Regions from separate parts of the Enterobacter sp. LM3 genome, predicted to be linked through region 2. Evidence: predicted binding sites of a transcription regulator. Region 2 holds the regulator's gene; the other holds the start of a gene.
What was found. The regulator CRP, encoded in region 2, controls carbon source genes, mostly activating them, when cyclic AMP is high. The targets are predictions, from matches to a motif close to ATGTGANNNNNNTCACAT.
Positions count from the first base shown of each region.

Region 1: the regulator CRP is predicted to act here: its motif matches at 4,358-4,375, upstream of cdd (cytidine deaminase).

Region 1 is NZ_JBJURN010000002.1:360,684-368,256, reverse strand. Features, by position in the region: gene mglC (galactose/methyl galactoside ABC transporter permease MglC) at 1-1,008, shown strand, start outside; gene ACJ9N4_RS03835 (glutamine synthetase family protein) at 1,058-2,446, opposite strand; gene sanA (outer membrane permeability protein SanA) at 2,568-3,287, opposite strand; gene cdd (cytidine deaminase) at 3,415-4,299, opposite strand; gene ACJ9N4_RS03820 (CidB/LrgB family autolysis modulator) at 4,429-5,124, opposite strand; gene ACJ9N4_RS03815 (CidA/LrgA family protein) at 5,121-5,519, opposite strand; gene dusC (tRNA dihydrouridine(16) synthase DusC) at 5,698-6,630, shown strand; gene mdtQ (multidrug resistance outer membrane protein MdtQ) at 6,825-7,573, shown strand, end outside.
Region 2 is NZ_JBJURN010000022.1:52,222-59,794, reverse strand. Features, by position in the region: gene ACJ9N4_RS18830 (OsmC family protein) at 2-406, opposite strand; gene crp (cAMP-activated global transcriptional regulator CRP) at 719-1,351, shown strand; gene ACJ9N4_RS18820 (YccS/YhfK family putative transporter) at 1,410-3,497, shown strand; gene ACJ9N4_RS18815 (aspartate aminotransferase family protein) at 3,516-4,736, opposite strand; gene pabA (aminodeoxychorismate synthase component 2) at 4,823-5,386, opposite strand; gene ACJ9N4_RS18805 (putative adenosine monophosphate-protein transferase Fic) at 5,418-6,002, opposite strand; gene ppiA (peptidylprolyl isomerase A) at 6,110-6,682, opposite strand; gene tsgA (MFS transporter TsgA) at 6,961-7,573, shown strand, end outside.

The sequences.
Region 1 (7,573 bases), on a different contig from region 2:
AGTGCGTTAAATAAAAAAAGTTTTCTCACTTATCTGAAAGAAGGCGGTATTTACGTTGTTCTTTTAGTGTTACTGGCCATCATTATTTTCCAGGATCCTACGTTCTTAAGTCTGCTGAACCTGAGTAACATTCTGACCCAATCTTCCGTGCGTATTATCATCGCACTGGGCGTAGCGGGTCTTATCGTCACCCAGGGTACTGACCTTTCGGCGGGGCGTCAGGTGGGGCTGGCGGCGGTTATCGCGGCAACGATGTTGCAGTCGATGGAAAATGCCAACAAAGTGTTCCCGGAAATGGCGACCATGCCGATTTTCGTGGTGATCCTGATTGTCTGCGTCATCGGTGCGGTAATTGGTCTGATTAACGGCATCATCATTGCTTACCTGAACGTGACGCCATTTATCACCACGTTGGGTACGATGATCATCGTTTACGGTATCAACTCCCTGTACTACGACTTCGTCGGTGCGTCCCCAATCTCGGGGTTTGACAGTGGCTTCTCGACCTTCACGCAAGGGTTTATCGCGCTGGGCAGTTTCCGCCTGTCGTACATCACCTTCTATGCGTTGATTGCAGTGTCCTTCGTCTGGATCCTGTGGAACAAAACTCGCTTCGGTAAAAATATCTTCGCTATCGGTGGTAACCCGGAAGCGGCAAAAGTGTCTGGCGTTAACGTTGCGCTGAACCTGCTGATGATTTATGCCCTGTCCGGCGTGTTCTATGCCTTCGGTGGGATGCTGGAAGCCGGTCGTATCGGTTCTGCAACCAACAACCTTGGTTTTATGTACGAACTGGATGCGATTGCTGCGTGTGTGGTAGGTGGTGTTTCCTTCAGCGGCGGTGTTGGTACCGTGCTTGGCGTGGTAACCGGTGTCATCATCTTCACCGTTATCAACTACGGTCTGACCTACATCGGTGTGAACCCGTACTGGCAGTACATCATCAAAGGCGCAATCATCATCTTCGCGGTTGCCCTGGATTCACTGAAATACGCGCGTAAGAAATAATGGCTTCATGCCTGACCAGGCCCGCTCATTGAGCGGGCTTTTTTGTTTTTCACGTCAGCGCGGATTCTTGTTCGGTGACGATACTTTCAAACCAGTCCAGCTCTGAGAGCTTGCAGGCAACCCACTGTTGGGAAAAGGCTTCGCCAAGGCTGTCGGTGAGATATTGGTTGCGGGAAAATACCTCAATGGCCTGCTGCTGGAACAGCGGCAATACAGGTTCATCCTGTTGCGGTTCAGGTAAATCATCCTCATCGAAATTTTCCAGACCATACAACATGCCCGTGAGGATTGTGGCGACCACCAGATACGGGTTGGCATCCGCACCCGCCAGACGATACTCAATACGACGGTTGTTCTCATCCGAGCAGGGAATACGCAGCGCGGCGGAGCGGGTGTTATAGCCCCAGGAGTTAAATAGTGGCTCATTGAGGTTTTTACGCAGGCGGCGGAAAGCGTTAACACCCGGCGCCAGAATGGCGACGGACGCGGGCATCAGTGCCAGCTGGCCCGCGATACACAGGCGCATCATGCTATTGAGCTCATCCACCGGTGAGGCGAACATGTTTTCGCCGTGAATATTATTCAGGCTGAAATGGAAATGCAGACCGCTGCCGGACTGAAGGCTGAAGGGTTTGGCCATAAAGCTGGCCTGGAGCCCGTGTTTCTCTGCAACGTATCGGGTTAAGCGCCGCAGAGCCAGTACGTTATCGCATACCTCAATAACCCGATGGCTGTGCTTCAGGTTCAACTCGTACTGACCGGGTTCGGCTTCTGCCACGATCCCGGTCAGTGGAATGTGCTGGTGTTGCGCCAGCTGCTCCAGTTCGTCAAACAATGCCGCGTGCGCCGTTGACGTATCCATATGAAAGCAACCCTGATTCTGCGGATCCTGAGAATCTGACCCCGTCAGATAGAACTCAATCTCTGGTGCAATCACCGGGAAAAGCCCATGCTGGTGGAAGCGAGCAAGGACGTTTTGCAATATCACGCGTGGCTCAAGCGGACAGGATTTTCCATCGCTGTCATTCATGGTCAACAGGATCTGCGCGTTATGCTCAGGAGCCTGGGGCGAAGGGCACAGGGAACCGGGAACGGGTACGCAAAGCCGGTCTGGCTCATCATGAAGTGATGCGGCAATCTTTCCTTTTTGATCCATCGAGTAGACCGAAAGGGGAAAATAGCAGCCTTTCTCAAGATTCAGCATGCTTTCCACTGAGAGCCGTTTGCCACGCATAATGCCATTGATGTCGTTCAGGTAAACGTCAATGTGTTTAGTCTGCGGATAACGTGCCAGATAATCCGTCACTTCCGCTGACAAATTCTGTTTCATGGCTGCAATTTTCTCATCGAGATACAGGCCTGAATTGAGGGCGGTCGGGAGCGATAATCCCGGGAAGTTAAAATACGGGCGGATATTTTTCAGGAAAAAAGCATTCATTATTGAGTTCATAGTCATTCTTCAATGAAGCCGTAGCGGCAATGAACTCAGCTTAAAAGGGCGAGAGTAAAGGGCGGATAAAAAGAGTGATGCCCGACGTAAAGAAAGTATAAAAGCGGGGCTATTTTTTCTCTTTTTTCTGCATATCCAGCAGTTGTTCAGGCGTCACTGCCGGGTAACCCTGCGCATCTTCTGGCACTTCATGCATCGCCGGAATTGGCACCAGTGGGCCTAAAAAGCGCGGTTCTCGTTTGAAGATGTACAGGTCAGCCAGCGCACCAAAACGGGCACCGAACTCGCGTACGCGCACGCTCAGCATGTCTTTTGGCGATGGCACCGCGTAGCACTGGGCCTGAATACCCATATGCAACGCAATAAACAATGCCCGTTCGCAGTGGAAGCGCTGGGTAATGATGATGAAATCGTTGGTGTCGAACACTTTACGGGTACGCACGATGGAGTCCAGGGTGCGGAATCCGGCGTAGTCGAGCACGATATCGGCCGGGTCGACCCCTGCGGCAATCAAATCCTTACGCATCGTCACCGGTTCGTTATAGCTTTGCAGCGCGTTATCGCCGCTCAACAGCAGGTAATTCACCTTGCCGCTATTATAGGCGTTTAGCGCCCCCTGAATACGATAACGGTAATACTGATTGATGACGCCGGTACGGTAATATTTGGCGGTACCGAGTACCACACCAACCTGACGATAGGGGAGATCCTGCAGGTCATCAAAGATGTAGGGCGCTGTTTTCCAGCTTATCCAGCGGTCGAGGCCAAGCACAGTCAACAGCAGTATGCCGAGCAGGACAGACAGGCTGTAAAAAACGCGCTTTAACATGCAGATGGCTCGTACCAAAGGTGAAATTTAACTCAGGCTACTTTACCCGCATGGTTAGCGCAAGAAACAGCGAATCAACTGAGGGGTTTTTCATCACACTGGCGGGCATTCCTGCCCGCCGGAAGGATTACGCAAGCAGCACGCGTTCAATCGATGAACAGCCCAGCGCTTTCAGCGTGGCGGCGGTAGCATCCCACTGAATCAGCGGTGCATCGGCAATTTCTGCCAGAATAGCGCGCTGAATATCCGGGTAGTCATAACCGTTCAGGTTCAGCAGATTCAGTGCGCCCTGCAGCGGTGGCAGCGTTGGGTTAAATGCGGCATTTTCCGCATAGCTGCCGCTGAAGATACGGCCATCACGGCACTGTAGCGCTACGCCACTAGGTGATTTGCTGTACGGGGTGTGGCTCTTGTTGGCGGCGGTGATAGCGGCCTGGCTCAGGTCATCGCCGGACAGGGCGAAGCCGTGATCCTGCTCATCCATCAGCAGCGTTTTGATATCCAGATCTTTCGGGCCGAAAGCGTCAGGCAGGTAATCACCCAGCGTGTGTGGTGCACGACCTGGCAGGTTGATGCGCAATTGCAGTCCGCTGTTCAGCTCGTTCATAAACTGACGACAGTGGCCACAAGGGGTGTAGTTAACGGTAATGGCGCTTAGCGCTTTTTCGCCGCGCAGCCAGGCGTGGCTGATGGCGCTTTGTTCCGCGTGGACAGTTTGCTGCATCGTCGCACCCAGGAACTCCATGTTACCGCCAAAGTACCAGGTTCCGCTTACACCGCGTGCAATCGCCCCTACATTGAAGTGGGAGAGGTCAGCGCGTGCGCAGGCGGCGGCCAGCGGCAGCAGTGCGAAAGCCAGCGCGTCTTCGTCCAGTCCTGTTGCCTGTTGAAGCAGAGTGACCTGCTCAGCCGTCAGCAGGGCGGGGAAATGCTCATCCGCCAGAACCGGGGCCAGGGCTGATTGCAAATTCTCTGCAAGCTGGGCGAAAGCAGCTTGAAAACGTGGATGCATGGCGTTTGCCTCATAAAGGTTAATGGATCGGTAGTGTACGGAGCCATTACGGCTTTATATGTGATCCACTTCTCATTACTTATGCAACTTATGAAAACAAAATGAAATTTGCGCGACGTATCGCAAATTTTAGCCCACAACTGCCAGAATGATCGGGAACAGGAACGGCGCGATCAGAGAGGTCATGATCCCACAGATGACCAGTGCCAGCGAGCTGAATGCCCCTTCCTGATAATCCAGCTCAGCGCAACGTGCGGTACCCAGGGCGTGTGAAGCCGTCCCCATCGCCAGACCACGCGCGGCTTTGGTATGAATGCGCATAGCATTCAACAGGGTATGGCCAAATACCGCACCAAGAATACCCACGAAAATTACGCATACGGCGCTGATGGCCGGTATACCGCCGATGCTGCCGCCCACCGCCATCGCGATTGGCGTGGTGACGGATTTTGGCAGAATAGAGGCAGCAATCTGCGGAGAGGCTCCCATCAACAGTGCGACCGACGTTCCGGTAATCATCGCCACCAGACTCCCCACAAAACAGATAGTAATGATGGACTTCCAGCGGGCACGGATCTGGTGCAACTGTTCATATAAAGGAAAGGCGAGCGCCACAACGGCAGGCTGCAGCAGATCGTTTAAAATCTTGCTCCCGGCAAAGTAGCGTTCGTAAGGAATGCCGGTGAGAAGCAGGAAAGGAATGATCACCACCATCGCCACCAGCAGAGGGTTGAGCAATGGCATTCTGAAACGTACGGCAAGTTTACGCGCGGCGAAGAACACCACCAGGGTTAACGGCAGCGACCACCAGATATTCTCCATCATTGCTTTGTTCCTTTTTGCCCAATCACTTTACGTTCGCCATGCACCAGATGCGAACTCCAGCTCACCACCAGGAAAACCACCAGCGTACTGACCGCGCAGGAGACGACAATGGGGCCGAACTGTGCTTTGAGCAAATCGTAATATTGCATGACCCCGACGCCGATGGGGACAAACAGTAGCGCCATGTAGCGAATGAGAACGAAGCAGCCAGGGTTGACCCACTTTGCAGGCAAAACCTGCAGTGCCAGCAGCACAAACAGGATCAGCATACCGATAATGCTGCCGGGAATGGTGATAGGTAACAGGGACGCGATGAAAATCCCGGCGTACAGACAGGCGTAAATCAGGACGAATGCGCGCAGGTATTGCCAGATAGTATTCAATGATTTGCTCATGGTGAAAGTCCTTGATGAAACGCATTCATCATACAATTAAACCCTGAAATGTGCTACGGATCACATCATGAATTTTGAGCATACCAGACATTCCTGAATGGAACGTCTGACATTGCCACAAATGGACAGTCTTAAGTTTAAATGCAACTATAGCGCGTCTTTTTTTACAGGTACTGATATGCGTGTTTTACTGGCCCCAATGGAAGGCGTGCTCGACTCCCTCGTGCGCGAGCTTCTGACCGAGGTGAATGATTACGATCTCTGCGTGACGGAATTTTTACGCGTGGTCGATATGTTATTGCCGGTAAAATCTTTTCACAGGCTCTGCCCGGAGCTGCACAACCAGAGCCGAACAACATCCGGCACGCTGGTGCGCATTCAGTTGCTGGGCCAGTATCCGCAATGGCTGGCGGAAAATGCCGCCCGTGCGGTGGATCTTGGTTCTTACGGGGTCGATCTCAACTGCGGCTGCCCGTCGAAACTGGTCAACGGCAGCGGCGGTGGGGCAACATTGCTGAAAGATCCTGAGCTGATTTATCGCGGTGCAAAAGCCATGCGTGAAGCTGTACCGTCGCATTTACCGGTGACGGTGAAGGTGCGACTGGGCTGGGACAGCGATGCGCGACAGTTTGAAATAGCCGATGCGGTACAACAGGCGGGTGCAACAGAGTTAGTCGTGCATGGCCGTACCAAAGAGGATGGTTATAAGGCCGATCGCATCAACTGGCAGGCGATTGGCGAGATCCGCAAACGACTCTCTATTCCCGTGATTGCGAATGGCGAAATCTGGGATTACGAGAGCGCACAGGCCTGTCTGAAAGAGACTGGCTGCGATGCGGTAATGATTGGCCGTGGGGCGTTGAATGTGCCGAATCTCAGCCGGATGGTGAAATATAACGAACCGCGCATGCCGTGGGCTGAGGTGGTGACGCTACTGCAAAAATACAGCCGTCTGGAAAAGCAGGGGGATACCGGCTTGTATCATGTTGCACGTATTAAGCAGTGGCTCAGTTATTTGCGCAAAGAGTACAGCGAAGCGTTAGGATTATTCCAGGAGATCCGTACGTTACAGACTTCCGCGGATATTGCGCGGGTGATTCAGTCAAAGTGATACGTGATCGTTCATCCAGGTCGATTCTTTTTGAAGATTTATAATTTTGGTGAATAATGCTAACTAATTAATTTTTAATATGAATATTTTTCTGATTGTTTAAATGTATAACAATTTGCAGATTGCCACGCGTTACTAAAAAAACGAACAGTATCAAGCGTAATTTGCGCCTTTATTTTTGAGTGAATGGCGTAATGAAACGTTCCTTTATTTTATCTCTGAGTGCTCCCCTCGTCTTTATTCTGGCCGCCTGTGCGCCAGAACATTCCACAGTATCGCCTGTTAAAACACAAACCACAGTGGCTTCGGTAAATACGCATTTACGTCGTACTGACTGGCCGAAAAATGAATGGTGGAAAGACTATAACGACCCCGAGCTTAATTCGCTGATTGCGAAAGCATTGAATGATGCGCCAGATATGCAAATTGCCCGGCAGCGCATCACGCTGGCAGAAGCTCAGGCAAAAGCCACGATGGCTGCCGACGGCCCACACATTGATTTTTCGGCTGATGCTGAACGCCAGAAAATGTCGGCTGAGGGGTTAATGGGGCCATTTGCCATCACCGACCCGGCTGCTGGCACCACCGGGCCGTGGTACACCAACGGGACATTTGGCCTGACTGCTGGCTGGGATCTTGATCTGTGGGGCAAAAACCGTGCGCAGGTTGAAGCCCGTATTGGCAAGGTGAATGCGCAAAATGCAGAGATGGAACAAACGCGTCAACTGCTTGCCAGCAGCGTCGCGCGGCTGTACTGGGAGTGGCAAACTCAGGCCGCCGTGGGAGATGTCCTCGCAGATATCAAACAAGAGCAGGAGAATATTATTGGTGCCGACCGCGAGCTCTACCAGCACGGGATAAACTCCTCCGTGGAAGGGGTCGAAACGGACATTAACGCCAGCAAAACCGAGGAACAGCTGGCGGAAGTAAAGGGAAAAATGAA
Region 2 (7,573 bases):
TTCACGCCTCAATCACTTCATACGAATGCGTGATTTTTACCGCTTTCTCCAGCATTAACGCCACAGAGCAGTATTTTTCAGCCGAAAGATCGACCGCGCGTGATACCGCCGCGTCCTTCAGCGCTGTGCCAGTAACAACAAAATGCAGGTTGATGTGCGTAAACAGGCGCGGTGCCTCTTCGCGACGTTCGGACGTGAGCTTGACTTCGCAGCCGGTCACGTCGTGACGGCCTTTTTGCAAAATCGACACCACGTCGATGGCACTGCATCCACCAGCGGCCATCAGCACCATCTCCATTGGACTTGGCGCTTTATCGCCGGAGTTACCATCCATCAAAATCTGGTGCCCGGAAGCGGATTCGCCCAGGAACGTTAAACCTTCAACCCATTTCACACGCGCTTGCATATATTCCTTAACTCCAACGTTGCATTTTTGGTGACAGATTACGCGCGCGTTACATTTCTCGCAATGGAAGGCGACCTGCGTCATGCTGAAGCGAGACACCAGGAGACACGCGGCGAAAGCTATGCTAAAACACTCAGGATGCTACAGTAATACATTGACGTTACACATGTATGCAGAGGACATCAAACTTTACTGGCTGCGAAACGTTACGACAGCCGACTTCCCAGGTATGGGTAAGAATTCGATTGCAACCCCAGAGTCAGGATGCGATTTATGACTCTGGAGACAGCTTATAACAGAGGATAACAGCGCATGGTGCTTGGCAAACCGCAAACAGACCCGACTCTCGAATGGTTCTTGTCTCATTGCCACATTCATAAGTACCCATCGAAGAGCACGCTGATTCACCAGGGTGAAAAAGCGGAAACGTTGTATTACATCGTCAAAGGCTCGGTGGCAGTGCTGATCAAAGATGAAGAAGGGAAAGAGATGATCCTTTCTTATCTGAACCAGGGCGATTTCATCGGCGAACTGGGCCTGTTTGAAGAAGGCCAGGAACGTAGTGCCTGGGTTCGTGCAAAAACAGCATGTGAAGTGGCTGAAATCTCCTACAAGAAATTCCGTCAGTTGATCCAGGTTAACCCGGACATCCTGATGCGTCTTTCTTCCCAGATGGCTCGCCGTCTGCAGGTTACGTCTGAGAAAGTGGGCAACCTTGCCTTCCTCGACGTGACCGGTCGTATCGCGCAGACGCTGCTGAACCTGGCGAAACAACCAGATGCCATGACCCACCCGGACGGTATGCAAATTAAAATCACCCGTCAGGAAATTGGTCAGATCGTCGGTTGCTCTCGTGAAACAGTGGGTCGTATCCTGAAAATGCTGGAAGACCAGAATCTGATCTCCGCGCACGGTAAAACCATCGTGGTTTACGGAACTCGTTAATTCCGGCCAAACGGCGTGTCATCGCAAGGTGTCACGCCGTTTTTGTCTCTATTCCCCCATGTGGCGCAGGCTGATCTACCACCCGGAAGTTAACTATGCACTGCGACAAACGCTGGTGTTGTGCCTTCCTGTGGCCGTGGGTTTGATCCTCGGACACCTTCAACAGGGTCTGCTGTTTTCTCTCGTTCCCGCCTGCTGCAACATCGCCGGTCTGGACACGCCCCATAAGCGATTTTTCAAACGTCTGATTATTGGTGGCTGCCTGTTTGCTGGCTGTAGCCTCGCCGTGCAACTCCTGCTGACCCGCGATATCCCGCTGCCGCTGATTTTAACCGTGCTGGCGATGACGCTGGGAGTAACGGCTGAAATCAGCTCACTGCATGCCCGCCTGCTACCTGCCTCGCTGATTGCGGCCATCTTTACCCTTAGCCTCGCGGGTAATATGCCGGTGTGGGAGCCGCTGCTGATCTACGCTCTCGGCACGCTATGGTACGGGTTGTTTAACTGGTTCTGGTTCTGGATGTGGCGGGAACAGCCGCTGCGCGAATCCCTGAGCCTGCTCTATATCCTGCTGGCGGATTACTGTGAAGCAAAGTACACCCTGCTCACCCAGCACACCGATCCGGAAAAATCACTGCCGCCGCTGCTGGCACGCCAGCAGAAAGTGGTGGATCTCATCAGCCAGTGTTACCAACAGCTACATATGCTCGCCGCCAATAAAAACCATGAGTACAAACGGCTGCTCCGCGTATTCCAGGTGGGGCTGGATCTGCAGGAGCATATCTCGGTAAGCCTGCATCAGCCGCAGGAGGTGCAGAAGCTGGTCGAGCGCAGCCACGCAGAAGCGGTGATCCGCTGGAACGCGCAAACCGTTGCCGCGCGCCTTCGCGTGCTGGCGGACGATATTCTGTATCACCGCTACCCGACGCGCTTCAACATGGACAAACAGCTCGGTGCGCTGGAAAAAATTGCCCGTCAGCATGCGGATAACCCGGTCGGGCAGTTTGCCGCATGGCATTTCAGCCGCATCGCGCGCGTGCTACGCACCCAGCGGCCACTCTATCCACGCGACCTGATGGCCGATAAACAAAAGCGTCTGCCGCTACTGCCTGCCCTCAGAAGCTATTTATCCCTGAAATCCGCCGCCCTGCGCAACGCCGCGCGGATCAGCGTCATGCTCAGCATCGCCAGCCTGATGGGTGTGGCGCTGCATCTGCCGAAACCGTACTGGATCTTAATGACCATACTGTTTGTCACGCAGAACGGTTATGGCGCAACGCGGGTGCGTATTCTGCACCGGGCGGGCGGTACAATGGCGGGGCTGATTATTGCAGGCGTGACGCTACACTTTCACGTCCCGGAAGGGTATACGCTGGTGGGCATGCTGGCGATAACGCTGGTGAGCTATCTGATCATCCGCAAGAACTACGGCTGGGCGATGGTGGGCTTTACCGTAACTGCGGTGTATACCCTGCAGCTGCTCACGCTGAACGGCGAACAGTTTATTATTGCCAGGCTGGTGGATACGCTGATTGGCTGTCTGATTGCTTTTGGCGGCATGGTCTGGCTGTGGCCGCAATGGCAAAGCGGGTTACTCAGGCAGAACGCCCATGATGCACTGGAAGCAGACCAGCAGGCGATCCGCTTAATACTGAGCGACGACCCGCAACCCTCCCCGCTGGCGTACCAGCGAATGAGGGTTAATCAGGCACATAATGCCCTGTTTAACTCCCTTAACCAGGCCATGCTGGAACCGGGCTTTAACTCGAATTATCTGGCAGACATGAAGCTGTGGGTAACCCACAGCCAGTTTATCGTCGAGCATATCAACGCCATGACCACGCTCGCACGCGAGCATACGATGCTGACGCCGGATCTGGCACAACGCTATTTGCAGTCGTGTGAAATTGCCCTGCAGCGCTGTCAGCAGCGTCTGGAGTATGACGCGCCGGGAGAAACGGGAGATGCAAACATTCTGGAAGCGCCGGAAACGCTGACCCACGGACCGATGAGCACCCTGGAGCAGCATTTGCAGCGCATTCTGGGGCATTTGAACACCATGCACACCATTTCGTCGGTGGCATGGCGTCAGCGTCCGCATCACGGCATATGGCTAACGCGTGTGTTAAAGCGGACGCCATATTGATTGCGTCGGGCAATGAGGTTATCCCCGGACTATCTTCCCGACCGCTGCGGCAAAGCGGTTTAACCCCTCTTCAATATCTTTCTCTGCCACCACCAGCGACGGCGCAAAGCGCATCACGTCTGGCCCGGCATTAAGCACCATCACCCCTTCGTGGGCTGCGGCATGCAGGAAATCGCGCGCACGGCCTTTGTATTGCGGCTTCAGCTCGGCACCAATCAACAACCCCATACCGCGGATCTCGCTGAACACGTCATACTGGTCGTCAATCTGTTGCAGATGCTTCACAAACAGCTCACGCTTCGCACTTACGCCATCAAGCACTTCAGGTGTGTTGATGATATCGAACGCGGCACCCGCAACGGCGCAGGCCAGCGGGTTTCCGCCGTAGGTCGAACCGTGGGAACCCACGTGGAACGCAGAGGCGATATCCTGGGTGGTGAGCACCGCACTGACCGGGAAGCCACCGCCGAGCGCTTTAGCGCTGGTCAGAATATCGGGGGTTACGCCGTAATGCATGTAGGCGAACAAATCGCCGGTACGCCCCATCCCGCTCTGTACTTCGTCAAACACCAGCAACGCCTGATGCGCATCGCACAGCTCGCGCAGCCCCTTCAGGAATTCCGGGGTTGCAGCCGTGACGCCACCTTCACCCTGAATTGGCTCCACGACCACCGCGCAGGTGTGATCGTCCATGACCGCTTTCACCGCGTGCAGATCGTTAAACGGCACGTGGATAATGTCGGCCGGTTTGGGACCAAAGCCGTCGGAGTACTTCGGCTGGCCGCCAACGGAAACGGTAAACAGTGAGCGTCCGTGGAACGCGTTATGGAAGGCAATGATTTTGGTTTTGTACGGGCTGTGACGCGTTGAGGCGTAGTAACGTGCCAGTTTGAATGCGGTTTCGTTGGCTTCAGTGCCAGAGTTCATAAACAGCACACGCTCAGCAAACGTCGCATCGATTATCTTACGCCCCAGGCGCAAAGCCGGTTCGTTGGTAAAGACGTTGCTGGTGTGCCACAGGGTTTCTCCCTGAGTTTTCAGCGCCTCCACCAGCGCAGGATGACAATGACCCAGCGCCGTCACCGCAATCCCACCGGCGAAATCTACGTACTCTTTACCCTGCTGATCCCAGACGCGACTGCCTTTTCCTTTCACCGGGATAAACTCAGCCGGAGCATAAATTGGCAGAATGACTTCATCAAATGTTGCGCGGGTGATTGCTGGTTGTTCAGTTGCCATGTCATGACCATCCATTTTATGTCACATTGATTGTGAAAATATAATCACAAAATATGCATAAAAAATCACAACAAGGCAATAGATATTCAGCGATTAAGGAAATTCGCCAGCAGCTGGTGGCCCTGTTCGCTCAGAATACTCTCCGGGTGGAACTGCACCCCTTCAAGATCCCATTCACGGTGGCGAATCCCCATGATCTCCTGCGTTTCACTCCAGGCAGTCACGTCAAAACAGGCGGGCAGGGTTGGCGGATCAATGACCAGAGAATGGTAGCGGGTGACGGTTAACGGATTATTTAACCCCGTGAACACGCCAGTACCCGTGTGGGTAACCGGTGCCGTTTTGCCGTGCATCACTGTGGCCGCGCGAACGATGGTCGCACCAAAGACCTGAGCAATGGCCTGATGACCCAGGCAGACGCCCAGGATCGGTAGCTTACCCGCATAGTGGCGGATAACGTCCAGAGAGATACCGGACTCCGACGGGGTACACGGCCCTGGCGAGATGACAATTTTCTGCGGGGCCAGCGTTTCAATCTCTGCCAGGCTGATGTCGTCATTACGGCGAACAACGACCTCTGCACCCAGTTCGCAGAAATACTGGTAAAGGTTCCAGGTGAAGGAATCGTAGTTATCAATCAGCAGGATCATGGCGGCTCCAGAACAAAAAGGCCGCTCTATTCTACTCAGTTTCCCGTGCTTCGCTCACCACTTTGCGAAAGATCGCGCTCAGGGCCGTCAAATCCCCCATTGCTCCGTTCTGATTGGCACGCTTCCAGTGGGCCGGATCGATATCGCGCCAGTCCAGCAAGTAACTGGCGTGGATAGCCAGTTGTTCAAAGAAAATGCGCTGTGCAATACCATTACCGCTCATAAAAGGATGCAGCATGTTAATTTCACAATAGTAGTGGCTGATCCTGGCAATAAACGCCTCTTTTCCACATCCCACCAGATAACCTTCATTTTCCAGTTTTTCCATCAATTCGTTACCGGCTTTCTCGATGTAGTCAAAGTGGCAAAACAGGATATCGCCCTTAGAAATATCGACGCGACGGTACTTGCCTGCATTCTCCACGAGTCCGTGATAGAGATGGTAGTGAATGGCGCACAGATGGGGCAACCCGGGCGCATGTGGCCCAAGCGGCAGCGTCCCGATGAGAGAGGCAGAAGGACCATTCCCCTCTTCAAGGCGGCAGCTGGCCTGAAAATTCACAGTACGTTGCTGTTCCCAGAGACGGGATTTTTGCTTGTCGGTGAGTTTTTTCACTTAACGCCTCCCTGAATGTGTCCGTTTGCCACAAGTATAAGCAGCAAAACGCGCTTTCGCAGGGAGGGCTAAATAACACGGGCGAAGCGTGCCCGTGTCAAAGACAGTTACGGCAGAACTTTGGCTGAGAGGATAACCACCGGTTTTGACGGCACGTTCTGGTATGGGCCAACGTCGTGGGTAGGTACCTGAGAGATCTTATCAGCGACATCCATTCCTTTCACAATTTTACCGAAGACCGCATAACCGAAGTCACGCTGACCGTGGTCGAGGAAGGCGTTGTCTGCAACGTTCAGGAAGAACTGGCTGGTGGCGCTGTCTTTATCTGCAGTACGCGCCATAGAGATGGTGCCACGTTTGTTCAGCAGGCCGTTGTCCGCTTCGTTCTTAATGGGTGGATTCGGCTGTTTTTGCTGCATTTGCTCGTTAAAGCCACCGCCCTGCACCATAAAGCCTGGGATCACACGGTGGAACGTGGTGTTGTTGTAGAAACCACTGTTCACGTAGTCGAGGAAGTTTTTCACAGAAACAGGAGCTTTCTGGCTATTCAGTTCCAGCTCAATATTCCCGGCAGAGGTCGTCAGCAGGACGTGAGGGTCTCCTTTTGCTGCCAGCGCAGCAGGGGAAACGGCAGAAAGAGCAAACACAGCTGCGACAGCCGCCAGTGTTGATTTGAGCATGAGAATTCCTTAACAAAGCGCAGTATAGAAAGCGAATGGTCTGATTCTAAAGAGCAGTATGAACCGAGGCCAGCCTTTTACCTAATTTTACGAAATTGAAACAGTTGTAACCACGCAAACGATTGAACACACCAGTAAAAGATGTGATTCGCATCACATAAAATATTGTAACGAAGATCTAATTTTCTGGAAAAGATTTAAATAGATCACTTTCGCGACTAAAATCTGCCCGCTCAAACGCAGTCGATGCGTTTTATTTTACTTTGAACAGGCCAGACATGACTAACAGCAATCGCATCAAGCTCACATGGATCAGCTTCTTCTCCTACGCCCTGACTGGCGCGTTGGTGATCGTCACCGGGATGGTGATGGGAAATATCGCAGACTACTTCCAGCTGCCCGTTTCCAGCATGAGTAATACCTTCACCTTCCTCAACGCGGGGATCCTGATCTCCATCTTCCTGAACGCCTGGCTGATGGAAATCGTGCCACTGAAAACGCAGCTGCGTTTTGGTTTTGTGCTCATGCTCGCCGCCGTGGCAGGCCTGATGTTAAGCCACAGCATCGCCCTGTTCTCTGCCGCCATGTTCGTACTTGGCCTGGTGAGTGGGATCACGATGTCTATCGGGACGTTCCTCATCACCCACATGTATGAAGGCCGTCAGCGCGGCGCGCGTCTGCTGTTTACCGACTCCTTCTTCAGCATGGCCGGGATGATCTTCCCGATGGTCGCTGCCGTTCTGCTGGCGCGCAGCATTGAATGGTACTGGGTGTATGCCTGCATCGGCCTGGTCTACGTGGCGATCTTTATCCTGACCTTCGGTTGCGAATTCCCGGTTCTGGGCAAAAAAGCACAGACCACGGCTGAACCTGTCGCGAAAGAAAAGTGGG